DNA from 3 places in the Lysinibacillus sp. YS11 genome. Region 1 is predicted to be linked to each of the others. Evidence: riboswitches for the same ligand, from Rfam matches in the RefSeq annotation. Region 1 holds a riboswitch; each other region holds the start of a gene.

Region 1 (4,563 bases):
TCCTGAAATTTTTCCTGCCAGACCACACGCAAGGACGGTTCTTCTGCTTCGAGTAAACGGAAAATCTGTAGCACTTCCTTGATATGCTGATCACCCTCATATTGAACCTTTGCCTGTAAGGTTGGGACAAGCTCATAGGGCTGTGATAGCATCGTTGTACCGATTCGATCCCCAATGTTTGCCTGGCTCAGTCCTTTGACAGCGAAAATTTCTCCTGCCTCTACCTGTTGAACGGTCTCAAAGCGACTGCCGTTATAAAGGCGAATTTCGGTCACTTTTTCTGTTACTTCGTCAAATGAAAATTCATCTCGTACATGCAACGAGCCCTTGGTTGCCTTCATAAAGGTTAAACGCTGGTGCCCATCATGACGAATCTTAAAAACCTCGCCCTCAAACGGGGCATCCTTGTCAAAATGGGTAGCCGTTAACAGCGGGAGCTGGTCAAGAAATTCCTGAATGCCCTCATCCTTTAAGGCCGAGCCAGCAAAGCAAGGGAAGGCACCTTCATTTTTAATCATTTCCTTTAATTGAGCAAGACACTGTTCATGCTCCAATGACTCATTTAGAAAGGCATCAAGCAATTTTTCGTCGCGCTCCGCCAGCCATTCCATGATATTATTTGATACATAGTCTGCTCGCAGTGGCTCATCGATGAACAATACATGCTGAGAGCAATCTTTGCGAAGCTGGCTGATGACAGCCTCCATATTGGCACCCTCACGATCCATTTTGTTGATAAAGAAGAAGGTAGGGACATGGTATTGACGTAAAAGTTGCCACACTGTTTCTGTATGGCCCTGTATCCCTTCGACAGCGCTAATGATAATAATGGCATAATCCATCACACGAATGGCACGCTCCATCTCAGGGGAGAAATCGACATGCCCTGGCGTATCAATCAATGTGTATGTATCATCGCCAATATTCATGCGCCCTTGCTCGGCAAATATCGTAATGCCTCGTCTGCGCTCTAGCTCATGATGATCAAGAAAGGTATCCTGATGATCAACACGCCCCCGTGCTTGAATACTATTTGTATGAAAAAGCACTTGCTCAGAGAAGGTCGTTTTTCCTGCATCCACGTGCGCAAGTACACCGATCGTTTTGTACATAAGAAATCCTCGTTTCTATAGAATGCTATCTTTTTATTGTAACAGAATACTAGCTTCTATATTTCTTGTAAAATAGTTCGTCTTTATGTCGAAATAGTGCTAATATAATGATGATTATACTTTTAGTGTCATACTACTGATTGCGCGATAAATTTTCTTCTGCTAGTCTATCAATAGTATTGACCATTATAGAACGTATTGGTGCAAATGGCATTTGTCATTTGCTTAAAAGGGAAATCGGTGCAATTCCGATGCTGTCCCGCAACTGTAAATGGGGAGTCTATACAGCATGCCACTGTAGTGAAACTATGGGAAGGCGTATAGATGATGAACCTAAGCCAGGATACCTGCCAGTATGTATTTTTTGACTAAGAACCACGAGGATGGGGATAGTGATGAAGGTAATGATACCGTTATTTCACTATGCTACTCTCTTGGCGACAAGAGGGTTTTTTTATGCCCTTCCAACTACCTTAGTAGTAAAGAAGTCTCTGATTTCTTTCTATATTTTAAAAGCAAAGGAGAAAAGGACATGAAGAAATGGAAAAGTATATGGCTGATGATGATCATTGCCTTGGTCGCTGTTTTAGGGGCTTGTAACGCAAAGGACAAAACGGAATCAGCTGCACAAGGTGAAAAGGTTGAGCCATCTGAGGCGGCAGCAGAAGTAACCATTAAAAATAATGACACAACTCAAACATATACGGAAGCACCAACAAAAGCGATTAGCTTAAATCAACATGTGACAGAAATTATGTTAGCACTTGGTTTAGAGGATTCTATGGTAGGGACAGCTTACTTAGATGATAAAATCTATGAACCACTGCAAGAGGCATACGATAAGGTCCCTGTTCTTTCCGATCAATACCCAACGAAGGAGCAAGTCATCGATGCCGAGGCAGATTTCCTATATGCTGGCTGGAAAAGTGGCTTTGGCGAAAAGGGTGTAGGCACACCAGAAGAGCTTGAAGAATTAGGCATCCATACGTATTTACATACGGCTTCCAACATGACAAAGCCAACCATAGAGGATATTTTCACTGATATTCGCAATATCGCGAAGATTTTCCGTATTGAGGATCGTGGCGAAGCTTTAATTGAGCAAATGACGAAAGATGTAGAGGCAGTACAAGCTAAATTACCAAAAGATAGCGAAAAATTACGTGTTCTTGTGTTTGATAGCGGTGAAAAGGATGTATTTACAGCTGGTCAAAACTTTATGAATGAGCTTGTGACAATCGCGGGTGGACAAAATATCTTTGGTGATGTGGAATCAGGCTGGACAACTGTGTCGAAGGAAGATGCAGTAGACCGCAACCCAGAGGTAGTTGTCGTGATTGATTACGGTGAAACAACGGCAGACCAAAAGATCCAATTCTTAAAAAATGATCCAGCCTTAAAGGAGATGGAAGCGGTCAAAAATGAGCGCTTTGTTATCCTGCCACTTTCAGCAGCGTCTGAAGGGGTTCGTGCGGCAGAGGCCATTGGAATTTTAGCAAAGGGCTTCTATCCTGAAAACTTTTAATTCATTCGAGCTAGCGTTTTGCTAGCTCCTTTTTTATAAGGAGCGATAAAAATGAACGCATTTCAAAAAAATGTACCAGATCAAACATTTGAAACACTGAACCGTCATGGTGAGTTTACCCGTCTAGCCGTTAGCCCTGGCATTATTAATAAGCATTATACTCCTGCACAATTCCAAAAAATAGCCGAAATTGCTGGCGAAAAGGGGGCGATAAAATATTCTGCTTCCTATAGTATACTCGTATCCATACCAACGTGCGATGCCACGGAAGCGGTGCAAGCCTTACAGGAAGCAGGTCTTTATGTTGCTCCCTCTGGTTCAATCATAGCCATGAAGGCCTGCGATTTTTGTGATGGGGAGAAAATGGAGGCTGCTCCGATAACCGAACAGCTCTATCATGCCATAGAGGGGATGAAGGTACCTGCAAGAGTGCGTGTCAATATTAATGGCTGTGCATCAGCTTGCTACAATGCAGTCTATGATGATATTGGACTCGTTTACCAACAAGAAAGCTTTGATGTCTATTTAGGGGCAGTACCGATGGGAGCAAAGGCACAGGCTGGCACGTTATTCGCTAAGAGGGTAGACGTCACACAAATTGAAGATTTTTTACTGCACCTGATAAACCTTTATAAGGAGCATGCTCGCCCAAATGAGCCCTTTTATAAATTTTATCGCAGAACAAAGTCAGCAGAATATTGGGAACTAGTAAAAAATTCAATAAATAGCAGGAATATTACTTAGGGTGTCGAAGTATTGTAGTAAGGCACAGAAAATTACAATACAAAGGAGCAAGAACATGACATCGAAACAAGGGATTCAACCAGAAGATCTTTATCACTTAAAATCATTAGCAGATCCACAGCTTTCACCAGATGGGACAGAGGTAGTTTATGTAGAGACTCGTATGGACGAGAAGAAAAATGACTATATATCGAATTTGTTTTACATAAACTTGAAGGACAAAACACCACAGCAATGGACATTTGGTGAAGATAGAACGAGTTCCCCTGTTTGGTCACCAGATGGCAGTCAAATTGCATTTTTGTCAACGAGAACAGGTAAGTCGCAAATTTATGTTCTTTCGAAAGCAGGTGGAGAGGCAAAACAGGTGACACATTGTAAAAATGGAGCGACCTCCCCTGTCTGGTCACCGTGTGGCAAGAAAATTGCTTTTTCAGTCGTGCTAGGGAAAGATGAAACCATCCTAGATAAAGCGGAGGATGAGAAGAAAAAGGACAAAGAACTAAAGCCACTAGAAATCGAGAAAATGAAACACAAATCGGATGCTGGTGGATTTATTGATATGGAGCAGTTTACCCATATTGCCATTGTCAATGTGGCATCAGGAGAGCTAGAACAAGTGACAGAAGGCAAAGAGTACTGCCATCTGGGTACTTGGTCGCCAGATGGCAAATACCTTACGTACTTAGCAGATAAAGCGGAGGATTTAGATTTCTCATTTAATGTGGATATCTATTTATTGGAGTTAGAATCTAAGCAGAGTCACAAGCTAACAGAAGGTTCGGGTGCATATTACCAAACAGCTTGGTCTCCGAATAGTCGCTATCTTTCTTTTGTAGGTGGAGAACGTGAATTTGAAAATGCCACACAAGCAAAGCTTTGGATTTATGACATGGAGCAAAAACTACTAAACTGTGTAACAAGTGAATTTGATGCGCCTGTTGGTGATTATGTCATCGGTGATTTCCTGCAAGGTGTAGCGTCACCACGTGTGCAATGGATGAATGATAATCATAGCTTCTACTTCCAAGTCACAGATCACGGCAATGCGGCGATTTATTACGGAAATGTAGATGGCGAAATTTACCCAGCTATCCATGATGATCAATATGTCTATGGCTTCTCACTTGATGCGCAAAACGATCAGGCTATTGCGGCTATTAGCACAACGACCAATCCAGG
Region 2 (4,563 bases), 910 kb from region 1:
GTAGGAGGCTCTGGCTTATATGTACAAGCTGTCCTCTATGATTTCCAATTTACTGATGAAAAAGTAGATGAAGAAGCACGAAAAGCCTACTATGAGGAATTAGCAAAGCTTGGCCCTGAGGCAATGCATGACAAACTAAAACAACTAGACCCTCAAACAGCGGAGACAATCCATCCAAACAATACACGTCGTGTTATTCGTGCATTAGAAATGCTGGAATTAAGCGGTGTATCAAAAGCAGCAGAAGCGCAAAATCGAGGGGAAGTACCCCTTTACGACCATGTTATTTTAGGGCTAGGTCAAAACATGTCCCGTGACGTGCTATATGACCGTATTAATCGTCGTGTTGATTTAATGGTGGAAAATGGTCTTCTGCAAGAGGTGAAGGGATTATGGCAGCAAAATATCCGTGGAGTGCAGTCTATACAAGCCATCGGGTATAAAGAATTATATGATTATTTAGATGGCAAATGTACCCTAGAGGAAGCCCTTGATAGCTTAAAACAAAATTCCCGTCGCTATGCAAAAAGACAGCTTACTTATTTCCGTAATAAAATGGATGTCCATTTTATTACGCCGGATGATCGATTATAAGAATAAAGAAAAATTTCTAAAAATTACTAATTGATAAATTGGTAGAACGTGCTACTATAGGAATGAAGAGGTAGAAAGTTAGTAGGGAGGCTATTTGATGAAATCAATCAATTTGCAAGATACGTTCTTGAACCAACTACGTAAAAACAGTGTTTTTGTAACTGTATTTCTATTAAACGGATTTCAGTTAAAAGGGACTGTGAAATCATATGATAATTTTACAGTATTACTACTTGATGCTGAGAATAAGCAGCACCTAATCTATAAGCATGCCATTTCTACATTCGTACCAGCAAAACAAATAGAGTTTTTAGAGACAGAAGTATAATAAGTTTGTTAAACAGTTAGTGTTCTCACACTGGCTGTTTTTTTTGCTACAAGCTATAATGATAGTGGAATTTGATATTTTGGAGGACAAAGTTTATGAAAACAATGGAAACAACACAATTATTAGATCTGTTAGATGCAAATGAGGACCTATATATTATCGATGTACGTGAAGAGGATGAAGTAGCCCATGGCATGATCCCAGGTGCTCAACATATTGCACTCGGAACTATCCCTGAACGTTTAGAGGAATTAGATGTAGAAAAGCCATATATTATTGTATGTAAGGCTGGAGCTCGTTCTGCCAATGCGTGTGCTTTCTTAGAGGCCCAAGGATTTGATGTAACAAACCTTGAAGGCGGCATGCTGGCTTATGATGGAGAATTAGAATTTAAATAAATCATGAAAAAAGAAAGAGTATACACTCTTTCTTTTTTCATGATTATTTTTTCAAGGCATCCATGATAAAATTAAAATTCTCTTCAAAGTTTTTGTAGATATTAACATTTTTTTGTCCCTGCACTTTTGAAGCATAACTAGCAAAGTTTACACCAGCTCCATAAATTTGTAGTGCTCCATTCGCCAAATCCCCTTTTTGGAGAAGCTCAATGCCATCTTTCAAGAAATTTTGACTCTCCTCGAAATGACACTCCGTAATGTATTTATCACCACTATGAAATAACTTTAAATTTTCTAGTATTTTATTTGCTGTCTCTTCACTGATCGAAGCGTCGATATTGATTAACAACTGATTGATCGGTTTTACGAGTTTGGCATAGAGGCTATCGTGCGTTTCACAGGTTTCAGCAATAGCGTTTCTTAATTGTTTTGCATTCATCGTATCTACTCCTAACTTTTCATCGTTTTACTATTGATACTTACCCTAATTTTAATCATAGAAATAATTTATGTTTACATTGAACAGATTATTAAGGTTTCAACTTTTATGTTCAACATTACTCAGTGAATTGGCAGAACATATGCTATTGAAGATAGAGATGATTGAAAAGTCTGAGTTTACTTGTTATGGCAATTGATTCAGTAATGGATTTTTGTACAAGCCGAGTGTTAGACATAGAGAATTCTAAAAAGCACTAATTATGGAAGACTAGGAATCAAGTGAAGGATTCATTTATTGGGACAAGCACTTGATAAGCTTTTATTGTGAATAGCAGTATGTACTAAGTTAACACTCAAAAAATTTTTTCCTCTTGACACTAAAAAAGTTGTAAAGTAGATTTAACATAATTACATAAAGCAATAGGTGCCCACTAGGGAGAATAGGGAATAAAGTGAAAAGCTTTAGCGGACCCGCCACTGTATGAGGGAGTTTCGTAGTGTATGCCACTAGCAAATTGCTGGGAAGGTACTATGAGATGTTGAACTTGAGCCAGGAGACCTGCCTACATGCTATAGAAGATATAGATGATGGAAAAGTCTGTAGTTTATTTGTCATGACAATAAACTACAGACTTTTTATTTTGTCTTAATGAGAACGAGAGGAGAAATAATCATGCAATTATTACAAGACACGATTCAAAACATTCAGGGGGCTGATATGAAAAGTATGGAGCAAGCTAGAAAGCGGATTGATGCGCTTTGTAAGCCCCCAGGTAGCTTGGGTAAACTAGAATCACTTGCCGTACAGCTCTCTGGTATAACAGGACAATTATATCCGATGGTCGACAAAAAAGTGATGATTGTCTGTGCTGCAGATCATGGTGTTTGCGAGGAAGGTGTAACCACGAATCCACAAGATGTTACGGTCTTTCAAACATTAAATTTTCCTAAGGGGGGTACAGGCGTTTGTGCGATTGCGGGGATTACCAATGCAAAGGTGGTCACAGTAGATGTGGGTGTAAAAGAAGATATTCCACTTGATGCAGGTGTCATTATTCATAAAATTAAATATGGTACAGATAACATGGCACAAGGTCCAGCTATGGCCAAACAAGAAGCCATTCAATCGATAGAAGTAGGAATCCGTGTGGCCACTGAGGAAATCATAAAAGGTGCTGATGTACTTGGGACTGGAGAAATGGGCATCGGCAATACAACACCAAGTGCTGCGATATTAGCTGTTTTGACGGGATGCAACCCTATCGAAGTAACGGGGTTTGGTGCAGGAGTAGGCCAAGGAGGCATTGCCTATAAAGCGGCAGTTATTGAAAAAGCAATTACCTTAAATCAGCCTAATCCAAATGATGTTATTGATGTTCTGGCTAAGGTTGGAGGGTTAGAGATAGGGGCGATGACAGGTATTATTCTTGGCGCTGCTGCCCATCGTAAACCCGTTGTCATTGATGGATTTATTTCAACTATAGCAGCCCTCATTGCTTATAAGCTCGAACCAAAAGTAATCGATTATATCATTCCTTCCCATGTTTCAGAGGAACCAGGGGCAAAAATTGCCGCTGCCTTACTAGGCATTGAACCAATGTTGCACATGAATATGCGTTTAGGCGAAGGTTCTGGAGCAGCCTTAGCCTTTCCTATTTTAGATGCAGCTTGCTCGATGATGAAAAACATGGTGACTTTAGAAGAATCAATGCAGTTGTTAAAAAGATAAAAACAATAAAACAGCCAATGACTTAATTTTTGGTCATTGGCTGAATGGTATTTATGCACGATTTAATTTTCGTAATGGCAAGCGCCACTTCATCATATAGGAAAGAATTCGTAAAGCTGTAATCACTGCGAATAAAATATAAAGGAAAATGTCCCCTGTAAAAACCTCGAATCCGATTAGCAGTCCAGCAAGAGCTGCCCAAACACCATAAACTTCATCACGGAGAACTAATGGTTTTCTTCTAGCTAATAAATCTCGTACAATACCCCCACCTGAACCTGTCAAAACAGCAGCTACAATAACTGCGCTTACTGGCATATCAAGCTTAACAGCATAGAGTGCGCCTTGAATAGCGAATGCTGATAAGCCAATCGCATCTGTGAAGTTACCCCAACGATGCCAATGTTGAATCAGATGATGCGGAAAAATAAAGAATATCGTAATCGCAGCAAGCGCTATTTGAAACATCATATCCTGTCCCCAAAGTGTTGTGACAGGTAGTCCAATGAGTAAATTTCGGATAGCTCCTCCACCAAAAGCAGTCACAATACCAAGTATATATACACCGAATAAATCGTATTCTTCTTCCATGGCAATAATTGCCCCAGAAATAGCAAAGGCAATTGTTCCTATAATACTAAAAACCTCCCAAGCCATCCCTTTCACCCCTTCTATCAATAAATAAACTTTATTAAAAGTTAAAAGACTTTTTACGTAACAGAATCTATGAATTTAATAGCCAAAATCGGTCATTAAATACGCATCTTGAAATGAGTCCGCACATTAGCTTAGCGTAAAATCCTCTTAGAAACAATAGGCAAGTTTTACAGGTGCACATACAAATTGATAAAATGTGATTAAAATAAAGAAAAACATTCGTCAAAAGCGTTTATATACCAGTAGTTGGTTAGGGAATTCTAGAGTGATTGAAGTCAATTTAGATAGTCAATAAATCTTACTGATTGAAATGCGAGACATTGTGAAATGGAGAAGAAAGAATGACGTTTACATCAAATTTATCAACAGAAACGCTATCGTTAGCGGCAAAAGTAGAGGAGCAAGTTCGGCCTTAT
Region 3 (4,563 bases), 2.1 Mb from region 1:
ATTATGCAAGAACCCGTAGATTGGACATATGCAGTTTGGGAACAGCTAATAAAAGCTCTTACATACAATAATGGTTATTCTCGTGCACGTGCTGCACAAATTTTATGCGCTTTAGCTGCAAAAAGTGATCCAGAAGAAAGGGTCTTGGAGGATTTTTTAAAGATTTGGGCTGTGACTTACGATGAACAATCTGCTACGGCAAGGCATGCATTACAAGCAATTTGGAAAATTGGACAGGCGGGTCCAGTACAAAGAGATTTGGTTGTATCGTATCTAGCTAAAAGATTTCAAACATGTATAGATGAAAAACAGCCATCTCTTATTCGTCAGGATATTATAATGTCATTTAAAAAGTTATATGATCAAACAAATGACTCGAAATTATTAGATATTGCCCATCGTTTAATTAATGAAGAACAAGATGCTAAATATAAAAAGAAGTATAAGTCAGCCATCCGTTCAAAGTAGCGAGGTGGTGTTTTTTTGTGCAAATTCTTTGATGAACGATAGAATAGTCAACTATAATGAATGAAAAAAGGGGATTATGCATGAGCATTTATAATTATCTAGTTCGGAAGCCTAATGGCGAAATTTTATCGATGGAAACATATCGTGGAAAAACAATGTTAATTGTTAACACGGCAAACCAATGCCGATTTACATATCAATTTGAAGACTTACAGAAAATGTATGATAGATATGGAAAAGAGAATTTTGTAGTTCTTGGATTCCCTTGTGATCAATTTGGCCATCAAAATCCTGAAGATGGGGAGGAAACTAAGCATCTATGCAAGGTAAACTATGGGGTCACATTCCCGATTTTTGAGCTTGTACAGGTAAATGGAGAGGCTACCCATCCACTCTTTAATTATTTAAAGCATGAAGTGGATTACCGAGAGTTTGGGAAGGCAAGTATGCAGGAGAAAATGTTGGCAGAAGCAATTGTTCAACTTGCCCCAAGCTTTTTAGATGGTCGTAATATTCGCTGGAACTTTACAAAATTTCTAGTAGATGCTAATGGTAAGACCGTCGCACGCTTTGAACCAACAGATTCACAGCTCGATATTGAAAAAGCAATTGAAACACTATTATAGTAAATTTCTTAATAATGTAAAAATTTGTTAGGGTTTTCTCTTCAAGTAGAAATAATGCTATATTTTAAAACTGTGTACAGCTATTTTTTCTGAAGCATATATGATAAACTGCTTTACAAATGAAATATTCTTGCAGAATAAAGGTGCTAATTAGCATAATCGGGAATCCGGTGAAAAACCGGAGCTGTTTCCGCAACTGTAAGTGCAGCCATTATAAAGATTTACCACTGTCTCAAAGAAGATGGGAAGGTCCTTTATAACACATTCGTTTCATGTGACGAACTGTACAAGCCAGGAGACCGACCTTTATTTGAACGTATAAAAACTTCTCGGAAGCTAGGAGGATATACGGCAAATACATAGGCTTTGTCCAGTTTGATGGCTCATTATGTTATTTTTGTCGTTCCTTTGCAAAAAGGAGCGACTTTTTTATGCCTTTCAAATAAGAATTTTTCATTATAGAAAATAGGGGGGAAGCAAGTGAAAAAAGATGCCCGTTATTCTTGTTATCCATTTATGCGTGAGAAAGCTTCAACGGTCGATTTTGAAATTCGAACAGATAGCCTGACAACACATCTAGGAGTTGCATTAGCTGCGGTAAAAAAAGAGGATGTTCAAGTTGTTACTGAGGATTTATTGCTTATGTTACCTATGGCTTATCATGTGAATGGCTCAGTACGTGGGAAATTAGCAGTAACTGAAGAGGATTTATCTTGGTTAAGTGAACGTTATGATTTTTACGTTCGCCATGTGAAGGAAGAGATTCAAAGTTTTGTTTTACCTCAAGGAACAGAGGCTGCTGCAGCCTTACATCTTTGTCGCAGTGAGGCAAAAAAATCATATCGTACTTTACACAAAGTATCAGAAGAACGAGAGGTTCCAGCTATTCTTTTCGATTACCTTGGTTTATTAGCTAATGTATGTTTTGTCATGGCTGTTTTTATGAATCAGCAAGCTGGAATAGCGGAAATACCGTTTATTAGTAAATCCTACCCAATGAAAAAGAAAAAGGAGAATAACAATGAAAAAAGTATTTAATTTCCAATGGCTATCAGTGCTCTTACTTGCACTGGTATTAGCAGGCTGTGGCACTGCTGAAGATACAAAAAATAAAGATGCTTCGCAAGATACACAACAAGCAGAGAAAACAAGCTATAAAGTGACAGATGACCGTGGAGTGGAAATAGAGTTTAAAGAAGTACCAAAAACAGTTGTATCTTTACAACCAAGTAATACTGAAATTTTGTTTGCTTTAGGTGTTGGCGATAAAATTGTAGGAGCAACTGAGTACGATACTTACCCAGAGGAAGCACAAAAAATTGAACGTGTCTCTGATACTACGAACTTTAACAGTGAAAGAATTATAGCGTTAAAGCCAGATGTTGTCATTGCTTATACAATCGGTGATAAGGATGCCCTAAAGCCGCTTGAGGACGCAGGAATTAAAGTGTTTGTTATTCAATCTGCGACTACTTTCGACGATGTTTATGGAGATATCGAACAAATTGCTGCTGTGATGGATGTTCCTGATAAAGGAAATAAATTAAACGAAGAGATTAAAGCGAAAATTGCTGAAGTACAAACGAAGGTGAAGGATGTAAAAACGCCGAAAAATGTTTATTTAGAGGTTAGCCCTAAGCCAGATATATATACAGCAGGCTCTAGCACTTTCCAGCAAGAAATATTAGATGCAGCTAATGTTAATAATGTTTTTTCTGACTTGAATAGCTGGGCAAAAGTGAATGAGGAAGATGTTATTGCGAAAAATCCAGATGTTATTTTAACAACAGTAAACTATACAGAAGATCCAATAGGAGAAATTCTTGGACGAGATGGTTGGAATACTGTGAAAGCTATTCAAAACAAAGCGGTATTGTCCATTGATACAGATATCTCTAATCGACCTGGTCCGCGTATTGGTGAAGCTGTAGAATTAGTAGCGAAGGCTGTGTACCCAGAGTTATTTAAATAAGAAATGTTTCCATGCTAGCTGTCAGCCATTCAGCTAGCATTTTTTATGTGGTTTAAATTATTACCTAGCGTGAAAATTGGAATTAATGTAGTTTGTTCTTTAAAATAAAAGTAAGTATGCTTGATAATCTTAGGAGGTGTAGTGATTGGAGCAATTAGAGACAAAGGTAATTCCATTTGAAGCAGTCTATAATTTCCGAGACATGGGTGGATATAAAACAAAAGATGGGCGTAGGGTAAAGAACGGTTTATTTTACCGCTCAGCTGCCCTTGGAAAAATGACACTGTCGGATAAAGAGCTATTTGAAACGTTAGGGATTAAGACCATTTTTGATTATCGCGATAACAATGAGGCGTATCATAATCCTAACCCAGTGTTCTCGCATGCTCAATATATACAAATCCCAGCGAAGGGTAATCATGCTTTTGAAATGCCAACCAATGCTGGTGGTAGAGATTTCTATAAAGTGGTAAGCCCTGAGATGTTTCGGGATTTTTATGCACAAATGCCTTTTAACAATCTTTCATTTAAAGAGTTAATGCAAACGATTCAAAATCCTAATAATCTAGGTCTTGTACATCATTGCGCAGTTGGTAAGGACCGAACGGGTATTGGAGGAGCACTTATTTTACTAGCTTTAGATGTACCCGTGGAGACTATCATGGAGGATTATTTAGATACTAATATACATTTACGTCCAATGGTAGAACGAATGGCTCAGGCTATTCAGCATCAGTATAATGAGCAAGAACTACAGCAATTTTATGCATTAATGTCCGCCCGTGAAGACTATTTACAAGCAGCATTGGATGCGATGGATCGTCGCTATGGTTCTAAGACTGGGTTTTTAGAGCAGGAATTTGGCCTAACAATTGAAAAACGAGAGCAATTACAATCTTATTGCTTAATTTAAAAATGAGCCCTTTCACACGATGTGAAAGGGATTTTTTATGTGGAAGCACTGTCTTCCTATAAATCTCTTTACAGTCTGAATATTTGTGATAAGATACAATAGATTTTTAAGAAAAAATAGGAGAAGTGAAAGTATTGGCAGACACAATTAAAGAGACAAATAAGTTAAGTCTATTCCATTTAACATGGCCAATCTTCTTAGAAGTTTTTCTATTTATGTTGATGGGACTAGCCGATACTTTTATGCTCAGTGCTTTATCAGATAATGCTGTATCAGGAGTAGGTGCAGCCAATCAATATATCCATATTGCCATCTTGATTCTGGAGGTAGTGGGCAATGGTGCATCTATTGTTGTTTCTCAGTATTTAGGCTCCAAACGCTTTTTTGAAGCGGCCAAGATCTCGGCGTTAGCGGTCACGATGAATTTGGTCGTTGGGCTTTTAATGAGTATTTTATTTTTCTTCTTTGCGAGACATTTAATGACAATGATGAACTTGCAGGGAGAAGTACTCCACTATGCACAAAGTTACTTAGCCATCATTGGGAGTTTTATTTTCCTACAGGCTATTATTAATGCACTCGCT

What was found. A riboswitch is a leader RNA that binds a small molecule or an ion and turns the genes downstream of it on or off. The one in region 1 is predicted to bind cobalamin.
Region 2: it holds a riboswitch for cobalamin, as region 1 does, so the genes downstream of both, cobT (nicotinate-nucleotide--dimethylbenzimidazole phosphoribosyltransferase) here and LBYS11_RS10445 (ABC transporter substrate-binding protein) in region 1, are expected to answer to the same signal.
Region 3: it holds a riboswitch for cobalamin, as region 1 does, so the genes downstream of both, LBYS11_RS21090 (hypothetical protein) here and LBYS11_RS10445 (ABC transporter substrate-binding protein) in region 1, are expected to answer to the same signal.

The regions. Positions count from the first base shown of each region.
Region 1 covers NZ_CP026007.1:2,114,602-2,119,164, forward strand. The annotation lists gene LBYS11_RS10440 (elongation factor G) at 1-1,112, opposite strand, end outside; cobalamin riboswitch at 1,295-1,482, shown strand; gene LBYS11_RS10445 (ABC transporter substrate-binding protein) at 1,645-2,637, shown strand; gene LBYS11_RS10450 (precorrin-3B methylase) at 2,689-3,381, shown strand; gene LBYS11_RS10455 (S9 family peptidase) at 3,437-4,563, shown strand, end outside.
Region 2 covers NZ_CP026007.1:1,206,868-1,211,430, forward strand. The annotation lists gene miaA (tRNA (adenosine(37)-N6)-dimethylallyltransferase MiaA) at 1-594, shown strand, start outside; gene hfq (RNA chaperone Hfq) at 692-922, shown strand; gene LBYS11_RS05600 (rhodanese-like domain-containing protein) at 1,018-1,320, shown strand; gene LBYS11_RS05605 (hypothetical protein) at 1,364-1,759, opposite strand; cobalamin riboswitch at 2,167-2,343, shown strand; gene cobT (nicotinate-nucleotide--dimethylbenzimidazole phosphoribosyltransferase) at 2,435-3,490, shown strand; gene LBYS11_RS05615 (trimeric intracellular cation channel family protein) at 3,542-4,147, opposite strand; gene LBYS11_RS05620 (methionine gamma-lyase family protein) at 4,489-4,563, shown strand, end outside.
Region 3 covers NZ_CP026007.1:4,212,254-4,216,816, reverse strand. The annotation lists gene LBYS11_RS21100 (hypothetical protein) at 1-468, shown strand, start outside; gene LBYS11_RS21095 (glutathione peroxidase) at 549-1,094, shown strand; cobalamin riboswitch at 1,219-1,417, shown strand; gene LBYS11_RS21090 (hypothetical protein) at 1,575-2,132, shown strand; gene LBYS11_RS21085 (ABC transporter substrate-binding protein) at 2,116-3,066, shown strand; gene LBYS11_RS21080 (tyrosine-protein phosphatase) at 3,212-3,979, shown strand; gene LBYS11_RS21075 (MATE family efflux transporter) at 4,114-4,563, shown strand, end outside.